DNA from 4 places in the Bradyrhizobium sp. 2TAF24 genome. Region 1 is predicted to be linked to each of the others. Evidence: riboswitches for the same ligand, from Rfam matches in the RefSeq annotation. Region 1 holds a riboswitch; each other region holds the start of a gene.

Region 1 (4,194 bases):
TGCGGAAGTAGGCGACATGTCGCGCCGCGCGGATCTCGCGGTCGGCGCGCACGCTCATCAGATCGGGATCGCCCGGCCCGAGGCCGCAGCAAATGATACGTCCCATGGTTATTCGCTCCGGCTCGCCAACGCGTTGACCGCGGCAACGGTGATCGCCGAGCCTCCCAGGCGCCCTTCCACCGTGAGGGCCGGCGTGGGTGGACCGGCCATCAGCGCCGCCTTGGATTCGGCGGCACCGACAAAGCCGACCGGGCAGCCGATGATCGCCGCCGGTCGTGGACAACCGCGATCATCCAGCATGTTGAGAAGGTGAAACAACGCGGTCGGCGCGTTGCCGATGGCGACGATCGCGCCGTCGAGATGCGGCCGCCACAACTCCAGCGCGGCCGCGGAGCGGGTGTTGTGCATCGCCTTTGCAAGGCCCGGCACTGCCGGATCACCGAGCGTGCAGATGACGGCGTTGCCGGCCGGCAGCCGTGCACGCGTGATTCCTTCCGAGACCATGCGCGCATCGCAGAGAATGGGCGCGCCGTTCTGCAAGGCGGCGCGCGCGGCACTCGCCATGCCCGGCGTGAAGCGCACATGGCGCTCGAGCCCCACCATCCCCGCGGCATGGATCATGCGCACCACCACCGGTTCCTCGTCGGCCGAAAAGCGCGCGAGGTCGGCCTCCGCCCGGATGATCGAGAAGGATTGACGATAGATCGCCGCGCCATCGGTTTCGTAGACATGCGGCATCAGCGCCCTCCCACCAGAATCGCGGGATCTGCGACCAGATCTGCCTTGCTCAGTCCATGCCGGACAGGCGCATCCCGCGTCGAGCCGTCGCGAATGAGATCGAACCCATTGGGGGTCGCGACCAGCGTGATCGATGCAGGCCCGGATTGGGCACAGCCCTTGGCGCACCCTGAAACGTGAAGCCGGGAATCGGCTGCAAGATACGGTGCAAGCGCAGCCACCAGCGTCCGTGTATCGGCCAACGCCTCGCTACAGGCCGGCGCGCCGCTGCAGGCGACGACACGCAGCCGCGGATCGTCGGCGCGCGTGATGAAGACGTTGTCGTCGCGCGGCATCTCCTGAAGTCCCTCGGCCAGGATCATGCGCCATGGCGTCAAGCGCAGGCCCTGCACCCGCCCGGCAAGATCTGCAAGCGCGGCGTGGGTGAGCTGCCCGAACGCCACGCCGATCATCACGCCAAGCGGATAGCAGGCGGGATGCGGCACGGCGCGGGCGCGCGAAAGCCTGACATCCGCACGAAAAGCTTCCGGCAGGCGCGCGCCGGCGCCGAGATGCGCGGCCATCCGCCGGCGTCCGTTCGCAGCGCCTGCCGACGTCACGAACCACTCGGCAAGGGCCAGCGCGGCGGGCACCGCCTCTGCCCGTGTCACAGCGCAGCCTCGCTCGACGCCATCGGCCCGCACGATCAGCCCGCCGGCGATGTCGCGTTCGATCCGAATATCGGCGGACGCGCCGGTCAGCACCCGCTCCTCACCGCAATCAACGGCAAAGCCGAACTTGGTCGGAAGGCCGGCGGGACCAACCGCAAGCGCGCCTTCGAGTTCCGCCGCGAGCGCGGTGACATCATCGCCTGCCCCCCAGAATGGCGTTACCAGGATGTTGCGCCGCGCCTCGGCCGCGCCATCTGAATCGAGCAGCCCAAGCCGCGCCAGTCCGTCGATCAGCGGCGTGTGGCTGGCGTCGCTGACGCCCCTGATCTGAAGGTTGGCCCGGCCGGTCAGGTCGATCAGGCCGTTGCCATACCGTTCCGCGAGCGCCGCGACGCCCGCCGCCTGCCGTGCATCGATTCGGCCGCCCCGTGGCCGTATCCGGACCACCAGCCCATCCCCGGACTGCATCGGCCGCAGCGCGCCGGGGCACCAGCCCTTGATCGCGACGGCGCTCATGAGACGGCCCGCGAGGCGGTCGCGGCACGCCACATTCCGAGGACCGTGCGCCGATCACGTGCGATCCCGCCGGTGCCCGGCATCTCGCCGGCATGGCAGGTGACACAGACATGAAGCGTGATGGTCATCGCCCTCTTGGAAGTTTCGGTGGGAGGCGATGAGGCGCGCGAACCGATGATTGCAAGGTTCGCTCCCCCGTCGCGGAACACCCCGTCCGCCGGTTTCAAGCACTGCGTTGGCAGGTCTCCCGGCTTGCGGAGCGGGGTTTTCCCTTCGATCCCGCCTTCCCGACCCGGTCGGGTCAGTGGCCTGTGGGCATCTCTCCGGTCACGGTCGCGGGGGCGGCTGCACTTCGGGCCCTGCCTGATGGCACGAGCCCGATCGCATTCCCTCTTCGCCTGTCTGGGACAGGAACCAACGGCGGTACCATTTGCCCAAGCCCGCGACTTGTCAAGCCATCGGGCCCGCAAGATGATGGGACGGCGGCAAATAGCGGCGGATACATATAGCGTGCCGCCCGGCTCGTCCGGCACCGACGGCGCCCATCAGGCCCGTCGCGTCAGGGCGCTTTGATCACCTCGCGCGGCACGTTGCGGTCGAGATCGTCGAGCCACACCGCGGCATTTCCGTCCGACGGCGCGCGCCAGTCGCCGCGCGGCGACAACGCGCCCCCCGCGGACACCTTGGGACCGTTCGGCATCGCCGAGCGCTTGAACTGGCTGAAGGCGAAGAAGCGCCGCACGAACACCTCGAGCCAATGGCGAATTTCGCCGAGGTCATAAGCCCGCCGCATCGGCGCCGGAAAGCCCGGCGGCCACGCGCCCGCCCCGACCTCCTGCCAGGCCCGCAGCGCCAGGAAGGCGATCTTCGACGGGCGGAAGCCATAGCTTAGTGTGTAGAACAGATTGAAATCCTGCAGGGCATAGGGGCCGATCGCGGCCTCCGTGCTCTGCGGCTTCTCGCCGGCCCCGACCGGCACGAGCTCCGGCGAGATTTCCGCCGCCACGATCGCCGTCAACGTCTTGCCGACCTCGTCCGGAAACTGTCGCGAGGCGACGACCCAGCGGATCAGGTGCTGGATCAGCGTCTTCGGAATGCCGGAGTTGACGTTGTAATGCGACATCTGATCGCCGACGCCATAGGTACACCAGCCGAGCGCGAGCTCCGACAGATCACCGGTGCCGATGACGATGCCATGATGATGGTTGGCCAGGCGGAACAGATAGTCTGTGCGCAATCCGGCCTGCACGTTCTCAAAGGTAATGTCATAGACGGGTTCGCCACGGCCGAACGGATGCGCGATCTCTTTCAGCATCAGTGTCGCCGTCGCCCGGATGTCGAGCTCGGAGGCGCTGACGCCGAGCGCGCGCATCAGGTCCCAGGCGAATGTCTTGCTCTGGTCGCCGGTCGCGAAGCCCGGCATCGTATAGGCGAGCACGTTGGTCCGTGGCAGGCCGAGCAGATCGACGGCCTTGGCGGCGACAATCAGTGCATGGGTCGAATCCAGTCCGCCCGACACCCCGATCACCACCCGCTTGGTGCTGGTCGACCGCATCCGCTGCACAAGGCCTGCCACCTGGATGTTGTAGGCTTCATAGCAGTCCTGCTCGAGCCGCGCTTCATCGCTCGGCACGAACGGAAAGCGCTCGATCGTCCTGAGAAAGCCGACATCCGCCATGGGCGGCTGCAGCGTGAACGCGATCCGTCGCCAGCTCTGGCCACGCCCGTCGCGCTGACGGGCGTTGTCGTCGAAGGTGCCCATCAGCAGCCGCTCCTGGCGCAGCAGGTCGAGGTCGACATCGGCGAGCGTGATCTGCCCTTCCTGAGCGAATCGTTCGCCTTCGGCCAGCAGGACGCCGTTCTCGAAGATCGACGTCTGCCCATCCCAGGCGAGGTCCGTCGTGGATTCGCCGGCGCCGGCGGCGGCATAGACATAGGCGGCGAGGCAGCGTGCCGAGAACGACTGGCACAGCAGCGCGCGCGACCGCGCCCGGCCGATGGTGATCGGGCTGCCCGAGAGGTTGAGCAGGACGCTCGCTCCCGCCAGCGCCAATTCCGCCCCCGGCGTCGCCGGCACCCACATGTCCTCGCAGATCTCGATGCCGACCGTGAGCCCGGGGACGTCGTCGGCCGCAAACAGCAGGTCGACGCCGAAGGGCGCAACCATACCGGCGATCGCGATCTCGAGCCCCGTCATGCCCGCACCGGACGCGAAATGGCGACCCTCGTAGAATTCGCGATAGGTCGGCAGGTAGGTCTTCGGCACCACGCCGAGAATCCGTCCGCGGTG
Region 2 (4,194 bases), on a different contig from region 1:
GATATAGAGCCAGCGTTTGGCCCGTCGCACGATCCGCAGGTTCATCGTCAGAACTTGACGTTGACCGACAGTTCCGCCGTGCGCGGCATGCCCAGCAGCCACTGGCCGCTGTAAGGCGCCGACACGGCATAGACCTTGTCGAACAGGTTATAGACGCGCAGCGCCACGGTGGTCTGTGCGTCCGGCTGCCAGCGCAGGCCGGCGTTGACCAGTGCGTAGGACGGCCGCTGCAGCGTGTTGCCGGCGTCGGTGTACATCGACCCGACCACCTGCACGCCGGCGTTGGCCGACCAGTTCGGCGCGAAATTCCAGGTCACCCAGGCATTGCCGACCTGCTGGGGCACGTTGAACGGCACATTGCCGGCATAGTTGACCAGCTTGCCGCCGACGACGGCGGAGAAGTTGTCGTACTTGGCGCGCAGCAGCGCGACATTGCCGTCGACCCGCCAGGCGTCGTTGAGCGTGAGGCCGAGGCTCGCCTCGATGCCGCGCGACGACTGCTGGCCGACCTGCAGCGACGGGCCCGCCAGATTGGTCGAATCCGGAATCAACAGGTTGTTCTTGACGATGTCGTAGGCGGCGAGCGTCCACTCGCCGCGGCCGCCCCAGAACGACTGCTTGACGCCGACCTCGACCTGCCGGCCGGTGGCGAGCTGGAAGTTCTTCTGGCTGGTGTTGAGTGTGATCAGGTTGCCGACCGGGTCGACGGCGGTGGCGTACTGACCATAGAACGCCAGGTTCTCGATCGGGGTGTAGACGAGGCCGGCGCGCCAGCTCGTGCCTGACAGCGAGGTTTCGAAGCTGTTGGCGGGGATGCGGTCGTCGGTGCGGTTGACGGTCGGCCGGTCGAAGCGCACGCCGCTGACCAGCGCGAGCTGCTCGGTGAGCATCAGGCGATCCTCGGCGAACAGCGCGTACTGGTTGGTCAGGGAATGGTAGCCCGGCGTCGTCGGGCTGGTGGTCGCCGAGAACAGGCCGGGATCGAAGTTGAGGAGCGGAACGTAGGTCTGACCGTTGTAGGGCGAGTTGTTGACGTGGGCGAAGGTGATCTGGTTGACGTCGAAGCCGGCGACGAACTCGTTCCTGAAGCCGAAGATGTGGCCGCGCAGCGTCACGTCGGTGCGGGTGCCGAGCTGGGTCTGGTCGTGGAAGATCTCGATATAGCTGTTGCGGCCGATGAGGCCGGTCGCCGGGCTGAACGTATAGGCCTCGATGTCGCGCCAGTGCCGGTTGCTGGTGAGATAGTAGGTGGTGTTGCGCACCGAGACGCCGTCGGCGACGTCCCATTCGGTCTTGAACTGGGTCCAGTTGTCCTTGTAGCGGATCTGGCTGTCCCATGTGTTGTAGTTCTGATAGCGCAGCGCGGTGTCGAGCGTGCCGTTGATCAGCGGGGTGCCGAAATAGCGCGACGGGCTGCGGTCGCCATAGTCGTTCGATAGCGTGAAGGCGAGGTTGTCGGCCGCCTGCACCCGCACCGCGGCGGAGACCGCGACATTCGAGGTCCTGTCGCGGTCGACATAGCCGTCGGACATATTGCCGGTGGCGGCGACGCGGTAGGAGACATTGGGATTGATCGGGCCGCCGCTGTCGACCGCAAGCCGCCGCGTCATGTTGGTGTCGAGCGAGACCTCGGCCTCGTTGTGCGCGGTGGTGATCGGCTTTTTCGGCACGACATTGACGATGCCGCCGATCGCGCCTTCGCCGTACATCACCGAGGCCGGGCCGCGCATCACCTCGATCTGCTGCGCCGTCCAGGTGTCGAACGGGAAGGTGACGGTGCCGGCGCCGACATAGAAGCGGGTGCCGTCATACAGCGTCATCACCGAGTTGCTGCCGGCGAAGCCGCGGGTCGCAAACGACAGCCCGCCATTGCCCGGTGCCGGGGTGGCGGTGAAGCCCGCCGCGTTCTGGGTCACGGCGTCGAGCACGCTGTGCTGGCCGCGCGCGGCGATGGTGTCGGCGCTGATCACCTCGACGCTGGCAGGCGTCTGCAGCGGGGTGAGGCCGAGGCGGCTGCCGCTCGCTGCGGGTGCAGTGAGGTGCAGCGCGGTCGCGGGCGGTGCGGATGACGCAGGTGCGTTGCCCGCTGACGTCGCGGCGGTTGCGGCAGGCCTCGGTCGGGTGCGCGTCGCGCGTTCGGCGCGCCTGCTGGCGGCGCGTTTCGGTTTTGCCTGTGCCGGGGGTGACACTTCGATGGTGTCGAGCCGGCCGGGTTGGGTCGCGCCCTGGGCGGAGACTTCGGCGGGCAGCAGCAGTGACGACAGGGCGATGGAGCAGAGCAGGGCGGCGCGGCGGCGCGGCGCTGCGATCGGACGGACAGACATTGGGTTTGATGACTCGCGTGAGGATCAGTGGCGGCGATGTAGTGTATGTTATGTTATAACGTTACATACGCCTGGTGAGGCACGCAATGGGGCGAGGCCGGCGACGTGCGCGCAGCCGACATCGCTGCCGAATGTCTTGGATAAGGGAGATCGGCGCCGTGCGACGGCGCTGTCATGGAAGGGAAGATCATGAGTCGGGGACTCGCGGTGAGCGTGGCACGTCACCGCGAACGCAAGCCGCCCCGGTCGCCCTACGGCGACGGATCGGCTTCCACCAGGACGCCCCGCCCGATGTGCTCGCGTGTGACCACGGCTGACGGCAGGTCTCCTGGCTCGCGGGTCGTCGCTGATCGTCACCTTCCCGGGCGAAGCAGCCCAGTGGCTTTGAGCATCACCGCCCGTGATTACGGGCTGCGTGCTGACGATCGGCTCGCCGCTTACAGTTGCGGGGACAGCTGCGGCTTGAGGCGAACCTGCACCGCATTCCCTTTTGATCCTCGGAAGGAACCGTCGCCGCGACGATAGGCAGTGGTTCGGTGGGCGTCAATCGACTCGATTGTCGATGCACATGCTTTGCTGTGGCAATAGGTCTCACCGTCGCGGCGGTGACGGCAGGCGGCCGGTGCGCCCTGCGCGGCAGCGATGGCCTCGGCGCCGTCGCGTGGCGTCGTCGTCCGCGGCCGCGCGCCGCCATGCGCCGGAGTTGTCCAGCTCACGCGGGAGGTCCTGCGCAGGTTGACTCGCGAAGGCGTGCGCCTATGGTTCGCGGGCCAGTTCGATGGGCGCGCGTGCGACAGCCCATCCTCGTGCCGCCTGCGCCGGCCTGACCATCATAAAGACGACGCTTCATGAATCTCCATCATCTGCTGCACAAGCGCCTGTCCGCCGGCCGCCCGGTTCGCGTTGCGCTGATCGGCGCCGGCAAGTTCGGCTCGATGTTCCTCGCCCAGGTGCCGCACACGGCGGGCCTCGAGGTCGCCGTCATCGTCGACCTCGATCCGGAGCGGGCGCGCGATGCCTGCCGCACGGTCGGCTGGGATGCGGCACGGATCGCCGCGACGTCGTTCACGAAAGACGGTCTTGCGGCGATCGGCGATGCCGCTGTCGAGGTGGTGATCGAGGCGACCGGCAATCCCGCCGTCGGCATCCGCCATGCGCGTGCGGCGATCGCCGCCGGCAAGCATATCGTGATGGTCAATGTCGAAGCCGACGTGCTTGCGGGTCCGCTGTTGGCGGAGGAGGCGCGCCGCGCGGGCGTGGTCTATTCATTGGCCTATGGCGACCAGCCGGCGCTCACCGCCGAGCTCGTCGACTGGGCGCGCGCCACCGGCTTCCGTGTCGTCGCCGCCGGCAAGGGCACCAAGTACCTGCCGCTCTATCACGACGTCACGCCGGCCGAGGTGTGGAAGCATTACGGCCTCAGCGCCGCCGAGGCGCAGTCGGCGGGCATGAACCCGCAGATGTTCAATTCCTTCCTCGACGGCACCAAATCCGCCATCGAGATGGCGGCGATCGCCAACGCTACCGGCCTCGACGTGCCGTCCGCAGGCCTTGCGTTTCCGCCCTGCGGCGTCGACGACCTGCCGCATGTGCTGCGGCCGCGGGATGCCGGCGGCGTGCTCGAACGCGCTGGTGTGGTCGAGGTGGTGTCGTCAGTGGAGCGCGACGGCCGTCCGGTGTTCCGTGACCTGCGCTGGGGTGTCTATGTGGTGCTGGAGGCGCCGAACGACTATGCGGCGGATTGCTTCCGCCAGTACGGCCTCAAGACCGACGCCAGCGGGCGCTATGCAGCGATGTACAAGCCGTATCATCTGATCGGGCTCGAATTGAACATCTCGGTGCTGTCGGCGGCGCTGCGCGGTGAGCCGAC
Region 3 (4,194 bases), on a different contig from region 1:
GACGGCTGTAGAAGCCGGTCCACACATCCATGCGGCCGCGATGGACGTTGTGGGTGAGATGGTCGAGATAATAGAGGCCAACGCCTTCGGGCCGCGGATTGCGGCCATTGAGCCACTCGAACTCGGCGTCGTAGGCCGAACCCTTGGCGCCATACTGATCGACGAAATACAGCAGGCTGCCGCCGATCCCCTTGATCGCGGGAACGTCGAGGGTCTTCTGCGCGGACGGAATGTCCGCTGGTTCGGCGCCGAGCGAAATGGCGCGTTCATAGGCGCGACGCGCATCGACCACCCGGAACGCCATCGACGGCGCACACGGGCCATGGGCAGCGACGAAGCTGTGGCCGTGAGTGCCCGGCTGTTCGTTGACGAGATAGTTCACGTCGCCCTGGCGGTACACAGTGATCGCCTTGGTCTTATGCCGCGCCACCGCGGTGAACCCCATCAGGCGGAACAAGGCATGCAGTTGCTCCGGCTCCGGGTGGGCGTATTCGACGAACTCGAAGCCGTCGGTCCCCATCGGGTTGTGGTCGGAAATGGTGGCGGCTGGCGCATCGTGCGGAAACGGACCCATCGCGGCTCTCCCTGGACTTTGATGCCGACATTTTCATTCACATCGGACACAATGTTCATGCATAATGGGGCGCTTTCCGGCACGAACACGCACGATCTGTGCATCTAGGAGGCTTCTTCTGCATGACATCGATGGGAACCGTCGCGGTCGACGCCTTCGATCTGAAGATTCTCGCCGCCCTGCAGGATGACGGGCGCCTGACCAACCAGGAGCTGGCTGATATCGCCGGCCTGTCCGCCTCGCAGTGCTCGCGCCGCCGCAGCCGGCTCGAGGAGGATGGCATCATCCAGGGCTATCATGCCGACCTCGCCAATGAGGCGCTGGGCTTCAATGTCATCGCCCTGGTGCACATCACGCTCGCCACCCACTCGCCGAACAACGCCAAGCGCTTTCGTGACCTGGTGCTGCGGGTCGACGATATCCAGGAGGCCTTCGCCCTCACCGGCGACGCCGACTACATGCTCAAGATCGCACTGCGCGACCTCAAGAGCTTGTCTGACATCGTCAACAATGTGCTGATGCCGCACGACAGCGTCGCCCATGTGCGCTCGTCGATCGTGCTGGATTGCCTCAAGACCACGCGGAAGCTGCCGCTTGGCCGGCCGCGCCCCGCTGGCGGGCGTTAACGATTTGAGACGTCGGGCGTCGCCACGACTGAAAAGACGCCAACGCCATGTTGTGGTGCATGCGGCCGACATCACCAGATCAAGCATGGCCTGGTATCGCGCCCGGGTGATTCGGCCGATTCGCCCCTGTTTCGTTCCGCCGTTGTTCGAAACGTTAAAGGCGCTCATCGCGCTCGTTACATTTCAACACAAATGCCTTGTTCTGCACGAAGTCGCTGGCTGGCGACGACACCTGGCCGCTGCAGGTACACACCAAGCCCGGCCGCCTCTCGCGAAAATTAACGATTGCGACACGTCGCGCGATGAAGCGATCGCAATCTGTCCCGAAGCCGATCTTCATCTTGTAGCCATGCATTCGCCGGTCCCAAGATGAGGCGGGCGCGATCGACGATCACGGCGATTCGGCCGATTCGCCCTCGTTTCGTTCCGGCAGCGTTCGAAATGTTAACGGCACGAGCGCGGTTCGTTACATTTCGACACAAATGCCTTGTTCTGCGCGATGCCACTGATCGTGACGGCACCTGGCGGCGACAGGCGCACACAAGCCCGGCCATGTCTCGCGAAATTAACGATTGCAGCACGCCGCATAATGAAACGATCGTGATCGGTGCCGAAGCCCGATCTTCATCTTGTACCCGCGCATCCGCGCAATCCCCAGATGAGGCGGGCGCGATCGAGCGCCATGGCGATTCGGCCGATTCGGGCGTGTTTCGTTCCAATGTCGTTCCAAAGGTTAACCGCACCGCGCTGACACGTCGCGTTCTGAGACAAACGCGCAACACTTTCAGCCGCCCTGCCGCACCGCAGCCGGCGGCTATTGACGCCCGACACGGCCAAATCTTAACGTCTGGTTGACGGTTCCCATTTGGGATCAAAAGGGAATGCGGTGAGGATCCCCTCCGATGCCGCAGCTGCCCCCGCAACTGTAAGCGACGAGCCAGCCATCCGTTGCCACTGGGCCCTCGGACCCGGGAAGGCGATGGCGCAGCGATGACTCGCGAGCCAGGAGACCTGCCGTCAACGTGGTCACACGCGACGATGCCGGTCGGGGAGTACAGGCATTGGTTCCATGAGGGTGAACGCTCGCATGGGCCCCGGTTGCTGTGACGTGCCACTGCCGTCAACCGAGGGCTCCATGTCTGCTGTTTTCACTGCGTCAAAGTCGCGCCGCCGCCAGGCGGTGGTCACCTCCATCGCCGCACCACTGCTCTTCACCGCCATCTCCCAGGCCCGCGCTCAACCGGCGCCGACGGCGGCCCAGAATCTGCCCGAGATCGTCGTCAGCGCCACGCGGACGGAAACGCCGGCCGAGCAGATCGGCAATTCGGTGACGGTGATCTCCGGCAAGGACCTCGAGCGTGACCAGCGGCGCACGGTGCCTGACGCCCTCGCCACCGTGCCCGGGCTCAATGTGGTCCAGAGCGGCGGCCCCGGCGGCCTCACCGCCGTGTTCATCCGCGGCACCAACGCCAACCACACCAAGGTGCTGATCGACGGCATCGACGTCAGCAATCCCAGCGACGTCAACCGCGTGTTCGATCTCGGCCAGTTGCTCACCAGCGACATCGAACGCATCGAGGTGTTGCGGGGACCGCAGAGCGGCCTCTACGGCGCCGATGCGATCGGCGGCGTGATCTCCATCACCACCAGGAAGGGCGAAGGTCCGCCGCGGGCGACCGCCAGCATCGAGGGCGGCTCGTTCGGCACGTTCAACCAGGACGTCGGCCTCAGCGGATCACAGGACCGCATCAGCTACGCCTTCAATGTCTCACACTTCGCGTCATCCAACACGCCGGTCACGCCATCCGAGCTTCTGCCGCCGGGGCAGCGGGCGATCGGCAACTGGTATGACAACATGACATACTCCACGAAGCTCGGCGTCGACGTCACCGACGATTTCGCCCTCAACGTCACGGCCCGCTACACCGACGCGACGCTGCGCTTCACCGGCGACACCTTCAATCCCGTCACCTTCTCCAGCACACCGAGCCCGACCCAGAGCACGCAGCAGGTACGGCAGATCTTCACCCGCGCCGAGGGCGTATGGTCGCTGCTGGACGGCCGTTTCAAGAACTATTTCGGCGTGAACTACGCCAGCCACTGGAATTTCAATGCCGATCCGAGCGCGGGCAACTCCACCAACACCGGCGATCGCGTGAAATATGACTGGCGTGGCGTGCTGGCCCTGCTGCCGGCGCAGACCCTGGTGATCGGCGCAGAGCACGAGCGAGAGCAGCTCAACACTGCCACGGTATTCGCCGAGAACGTCAACAAAGGCGCCTATCTCGAGCTGCAATCTGAATTCTTCAAGCGGCTGTTCGTGGTGTCGAACATCCGCCTCGACGACAACGACCGCTTCGGCGACCACACCACCTGGCGCGTGGTGCCCGCCTACATCATTCCAGGCACCGAGACCAGGCTGAAGGCGAGCTATGGCACCGGCTTCAAGGCCCCGACCCTGAGCCAGCTCTATGTCGACTATCCGTCGTTCCTGTTCTTTGCCAATCCGAACCTCAAACCGGAGCAGAGCACCGGCTACGACGCCGGCTTCGAGCAACCGGTCGGCGACCGCTTCCGCTTCGGCGCCACCTACTTCCACAACGACATCACCGACCTGATCAACACCGTGTCGAACCCGGCGACCTTCAGCTCGACCTATGTCAATATCGGCGCGGCAGAAACCGAAGGCGTCGAGACGTTCGCGACCTGGACCGTCTCCGAGACCGTTCAGTTGCGCGGTGACTACACCTATACCCGCGCGATCGACAAGACGACCGGCCTCGAACTGCTGCGACGTCCGAAGAACAAGGCGAGCGTGACGGCGAACTGGTCGCCCTCTGCGGTGCTGTCGGTATCGGGAACCGTGCTCTATGTCGGCAGCTTCATCGACAGCAGCCGCGATTTCTCCATCCCGCGGATGACCGCACCGGGCTACACCGTCGTCAACCTCGCGGCCGACTACACCATCAACGACCAGATGAAACTGTTCGGGCG
Region 4 (4,194 bases), on a different contig from region 1:
CTGCAGTAGCGCCACAGCTGCTCGGTGGCGCCTGCATCCAGCGTGCCGCGCGCGGCCAGCGCCGGATTCCAGGTCAGCTCACCTGGAATGCAGGCGAACAGCGCACCGCGGCGCAGCGCATCGGCCCGCAGGCTCTCGATGCCATGCGGCCAGTAGCTTTCGCCGCCGAGCATGCGCAGCACGACGATTTTCGCTGCGCTTAGCGTCCGCTCGACATAGGCATCGACCGAAGCCGGGTGACCAAGCGCCAGCAGATTGGTCAGCGTCAGCGATGGAAAGTCCGCTCCCAGCCGTGCGGCCGCGGCGCCGAACGCCGCGAGTTCGCTGTCGGCCGCCGACAGCACGACGATGTCGGTCGTCGGCTGCCCGAGATCACGGGCGACGTCGCCGTCGTCGATGCCACCGCTGGTGTCGAGCTTGAGGTGCATCGGATCGTCGTAACCTCCTAGCCGGCGAGCGCGCGGCGTGCCGCGTCGCCGTCGAAACCCTTCAGACCGATGACGACGAGGTGCTCGGCTTGCGCCGCATCAGGACGTCCGAACGCCAGTTCGACCCGGCTGCCGACCGCCTGCACCACTACCGGCGCCGGCTTGCCGTCAATACGGGCATGCCCCTTGACGCGCAGCACCCCATCCAGAGCGAGGGCCTGCGCCACACGCGCCCGCACACCGTCGAGATCCGACGCGGCTGATGGCGTCACCACGATGCTCTCGAAGTCATCATGGTCGTGCTCCTCTTCCTCACCGTGGTGACCGGCACGCGCAGCGAGATCGTCTTCGGCCGTTGCCTTGAGGCCGATCAGCACATCGGCGGGCAGATTGCCTTCGGAGCGCACCAGCCGCACGCCGGACCGCACCACGGCGGCGAGACGGCTCTCCATCTCCGCCAGCGCCTGCGGCGCCACAAGGTCGGACTTCGACAGCACGACGAGGTCGGCGCAAGCGAGCTGATCCTCGAACACCTCCTCGATCGGATCGTCGTGATCGAGCGAGGGATCGGCGGCACGCTGCTCGCCCAGCGCCTCCTCGTCGAGCACGACACGGCCTTCGGACAGCGCCAGCGCGTCGACCACCGTGACCACGCCATCCACCGTGGCGCGGGTGCGCACATCAGGCCAGGCGAACGCCTTCAGCAGCGGCTGCGGCAGCGCCAGGCCAGATGTCTCGATGACGATGGCGTCGAGCGGCCGCTCGCGCGACAACAGCTTGTCCATGGTCGGAATGAAATCATCCGCCACCGTGCAGCAGATGCAGCCATTGGTCAGCTCGACGATATCGCCCGGGGCGCACGCCTTGGCGGCGCATTCCTCGACAAGGCCGCCATCGAAGCCGGCGTCGCCGAATTCGTTGACGATGACCGCGATGCGGCGACCGCCGGCCTGGGTGAGCAGCGAGCGCAGCAGGGTGGTCTTGCCGGCGCCGAGAAAGCCGGTGAGGACGGTGACGGGAACACGGGACATGCGAACTCCGGATCAGGCAGGTGGAATGGACGAACGTTTGAGCCACAGCGGCAGCCCCGCCGCGACAAAGGCGACCTCGGGCACGGCTGCGGCGATGGTCTGGTTGAGGCGTCCCTGGGCATCCCGGAAGCTGCGGCCGAGCGGTGTCTCCGGGACAAGGCCGAGGCCGACCTCGTTGGACACCAGCACCACGGGACAAGTTGCGTTACGCAGCCAGTCGGCGAGGCGCGTGCCCTCGCGCGCGGCATCGCGGCCGGCGTGCATCAGGTTGGAGAGCCACAGCGTCAGGCAGTCCACCAGCACGGCAACGTCCACGTCGCTGTCGCGCGCAAGGACCTCGACGAGATCGAGCTCGACCTCGCGGGTGGTCCAGCCGGCGCCACGCCGGTCGCGATGATGCGCGATGCGCGCACGCATTTCGTCGTCGCCTGCGGCCGCCGTCGCGACGTAGATCCGCGCAAGGCCGCTGGCCGCGATCAGCGATTCGGCGAAGGAGGATTTGCCCGAGCGCGCGCCGCCAAGCACCAGAGTGGTTTGCAGCACGCTCATTTGGGCGGCTCGCCATCGTCCGGCGACCAGATCGCCGGCGGAATGCGCGCCACGGTGCCTTTGCGCAGCACCTCCGCGCGCGACCGCCACGGCACCAGGCCATAGTTCGACATGCGGTACGCGGACACGAAGCTGGTCAGCGCCGGCACGCCGCGCTCGACATCGAGATCACCGAACAGGAAAGTGTAGCGGTCGGCGCCGGACACCGCGACGGTCACCGGCCGTTTGCAGACGCTGAGGCATTGCACCGCACGAACCCGGGCGGGCTCGCCACCGGCCTCGAACACCTCGCGGAGCGCCGCGAGCAGCGCGGGCCCGACCGTCGGCGGCGCATCCGCCGCGCGGCAGGTGGTGCAGACGCTGACAACGACATCCGGCTGAACATCCGCACGGGCCTCGGGCGCGGTCACCGTAGGCGCATCGGACGGGGATTCGGATCGATCCATCACAAGCTCTCAAGGCGTGGCTTCTAGGGCCGCGAGCTTTGTCGGATCGCGCGATGGCACGGGCCATCGGTCAACGCTCCCGTCCGGTGCACCCCGCCCCGACGCCTCCAAAGCACAAGTCCTGATGGCAGGTCTCCTGGCTTGCGAGTCGCGGCCTGATCGCCGCCTTCCCGGGACCTCCCAGTGGCTTCGGCACAGGCTCGTCGCTTACAGTTGCGGGGGCAGCGCCGGCCTTGAGACGAGCTCGCACCGGCTTCCCTTTTCACCTTCCACCGGGGAAGGAACCATCGGCCGGCACGGTATCTGCGGCCATCGCCGGGGTCAACCGCGCGAAACCGACGACTGGTTGACGGCCGCGACCCGCCATCCCGACGCCAGCCGATCGATCCGGGTCAGCGACAGCGGATCGATGACAAAACGCAGCGCATTCTCCGCCGCAAGGTCGAGCGCGATCGCCAGCGCCGCCCGCACGGTTCCCGAATGCACCACCAGCACCGCCTCGCCGTCAGGCAAGGCCGCGAACCCTCGCGACACCCGCGCGATCTGGTCGACAAAGCTCTCGCCACCGGGCGGCCGGTTGGTGGCGGAGGCAGCCCAGAACGCCCGATAGGCATCGCCCATCTCGGCGGCGAGGTCGTCGTGCCGGCGTCCCGTCCAGGAACCGAAATCTTGCTCGCGAAACAACGGGGCGAGCTGCGGCGTGAGCCCAAGCGCCGCGGCGGTTTCGCGGGTGCGCCGGGCCGGACTGCAAAAGCTGGTGGCGGAAGACGGCAGCAGGCGCCGCAAGCCAGCCAGCGCGATATGATCCGACACGTCGGCAGGCGCATCCGGTCCATGGATCACGCCCCGCGGACCATCGACCGGCGCATGGCGGATCAACCACAGCCGGGAGACATCCGTCATCATGCCAACCGAGCCGACAGCAGGAGCAGCACCACGACCTCCACTACCTGTTCGGCCGCACCGAGCACATCGCCGGTGTAGCCGCCGATCTGGCGGCGAGCCAGCCAACCCATGACAGCAGCGCCAAACACGGTCACCATGATGGCGCCGAGCGCGGTGCCGAACGGCAGGCAAATGAGAGCGATGGCACCGCCAACCGTCATCGCGGTCAGCACCGTGGCCTGATCGGGCCGACCGGCGCTGGCGGCAAGGCCGTCGCTGCGCGCCGGCGGCAGCAGCAAGGCCAGCGCCGGCAGCGGGCTGCGTGCCAGCGCATGGGTCGCCACCAGCGCCGGCACCACCGCGTGCAGCGGCAGCGCGGCCAGCGCCGCGAGCTTGGCGGCGAAGCTCGTGATCATCGCCAGCATGCCGTAGCTGCCGAGCCGGCTGTCCTTCATGATCGCGAGCTTGGCGGCGATGTCGCGTCCGCCGCCGAAACCATCGGCAACGTCGCCAAGGCCATCCTCGTGCAGCGCGCCGGTCAGCCACGCGCTGGCGCCCAGTGTCAGCGCTGCTGCGGCAAGAGGCGGCAGGCCGAGCCGCAGCAGCGCGAGGTCGAACAGCCCTGCGGCGAGGCCAATGACAGCCGCCACCAGCGGAAACAGGCGCATCGCCCGCGGCACGTCGACGGGGCCCGCCGGCGGCGCCAGCGGCACCCGCGTCAGGAAGGTCACGGCAAGGCGGAAATCGTCGAACCAGTCATGCATGGGCACGGCAGCAACAATCGGACGGCATCGCCTTGCTGCATACACGCGCCCTGCCAAAATTGCTTCCGTTTTCCGCCATTGACAGCCCCTC

The links. A riboswitch is a leader RNA that binds a small molecule or an ion and turns the genes downstream of it on or off. The one in region 1 is predicted to bind cobalamin.
Region 2: it holds a riboswitch for cobalamin, as region 1 does, so the genes downstream of both, AB4Z37_RS15950 (TonB-dependent siderophore receptor) here and cobG (precorrin-3B synthase) in region 1, are expected to answer to the same signal.
Region 3: it holds a riboswitch for cobalamin, as region 1 does, so the genes downstream of both, AB4Z37_RS03750 (TonB-dependent receptor plug domain-containing protein) here and cobG (precorrin-3B synthase) in region 1, are expected to answer to the same signal.
Region 4: it holds a riboswitch for cobalamin, as region 1 does, so the genes downstream of both, AB4Z37_RS03810 (DUF1636 family protein) here and cobG (precorrin-3B synthase) in region 1, are expected to answer to the same signal.

The regions. Positions count from the first base shown of each region.
Region 1 is NZ_JBFRFW010000019.1:8,822-13,015, reverse strand. Features, by position in the region: gene AB4Z37_RS25985 (precorrin-2 C(20)-methyltransferase) at 1-106, opposite strand, end outside; gene AB4Z37_RS25980 (precorrin-8X methylmutase) at 109-738, opposite strand; gene cobG (precorrin-3B synthase) at 738-1,904, opposite strand; cobalamin riboswitch at 2,125-2,338, opposite strand; gene AB4Z37_RS25970 (NAD(+) synthase) at 2,464-4,194, opposite strand, start outside.
Region 2 is NZ_JBFRFW010000009.1:154,782-158,975, forward strand. Features, by position in the region: gene AB4Z37_RS15945 (PepSY domain-containing protein) at 1-45, opposite strand, end outside; gene AB4Z37_RS15950 (TonB-dependent siderophore receptor) at 48-2,324, opposite strand; cobalamin riboswitch at 2,626-2,850, opposite strand; gene AB4Z37_RS15955 (NAD(P)H-dependent oxidoreductase) at 3,173-4,194, shown strand, end outside.
Region 3 is NZ_JBFRFW010000002.1:106,823-111,016, forward strand. Features, by position in the region: gene hppD (4-hydroxyphenylpyruvate dioxygenase) at 1-574, opposite strand, end outside; gene AB4Z37_RS03740 (Lrp/AsnC family transcriptional regulator) at 697-1,200, shown strand; gene AB4Z37_RS03745 (hypothetical protein) at 1,753-2,055, shown strand; cobalamin riboswitch at 2,039-2,233, shown strand; gene AB4Z37_RS03750 (TonB-dependent receptor plug domain-containing protein) at 2,336-4,194, shown strand, end outside.
Region 4 is NZ_JBFRFW010000002.1:121,392-125,585, forward strand. Features, by position in the region: gene cobN (cobaltochelatase subunit CobN) at 1-428, opposite strand, end outside; gene cobW (cobalamin biosynthesis protein CobW) at 446-1,459, opposite strand; gene cobU (bifunctional adenosylcobinamide kinase/adenosylcobinamide-phosphate guanylyltransferase) at 1,472-2,008, opposite strand; gene AB4Z37_RS03810 (DUF1636 family protein) at 2,005-2,454, opposite strand; cobalamin riboswitch at 2,564-2,758, opposite strand; gene AB4Z37_RS03815 (histidine phosphatase family protein) at 2,776-3,357, opposite strand; gene cobS (adenosylcobinamide-GDP ribazoletransferase) at 3,357-4,103, opposite strand.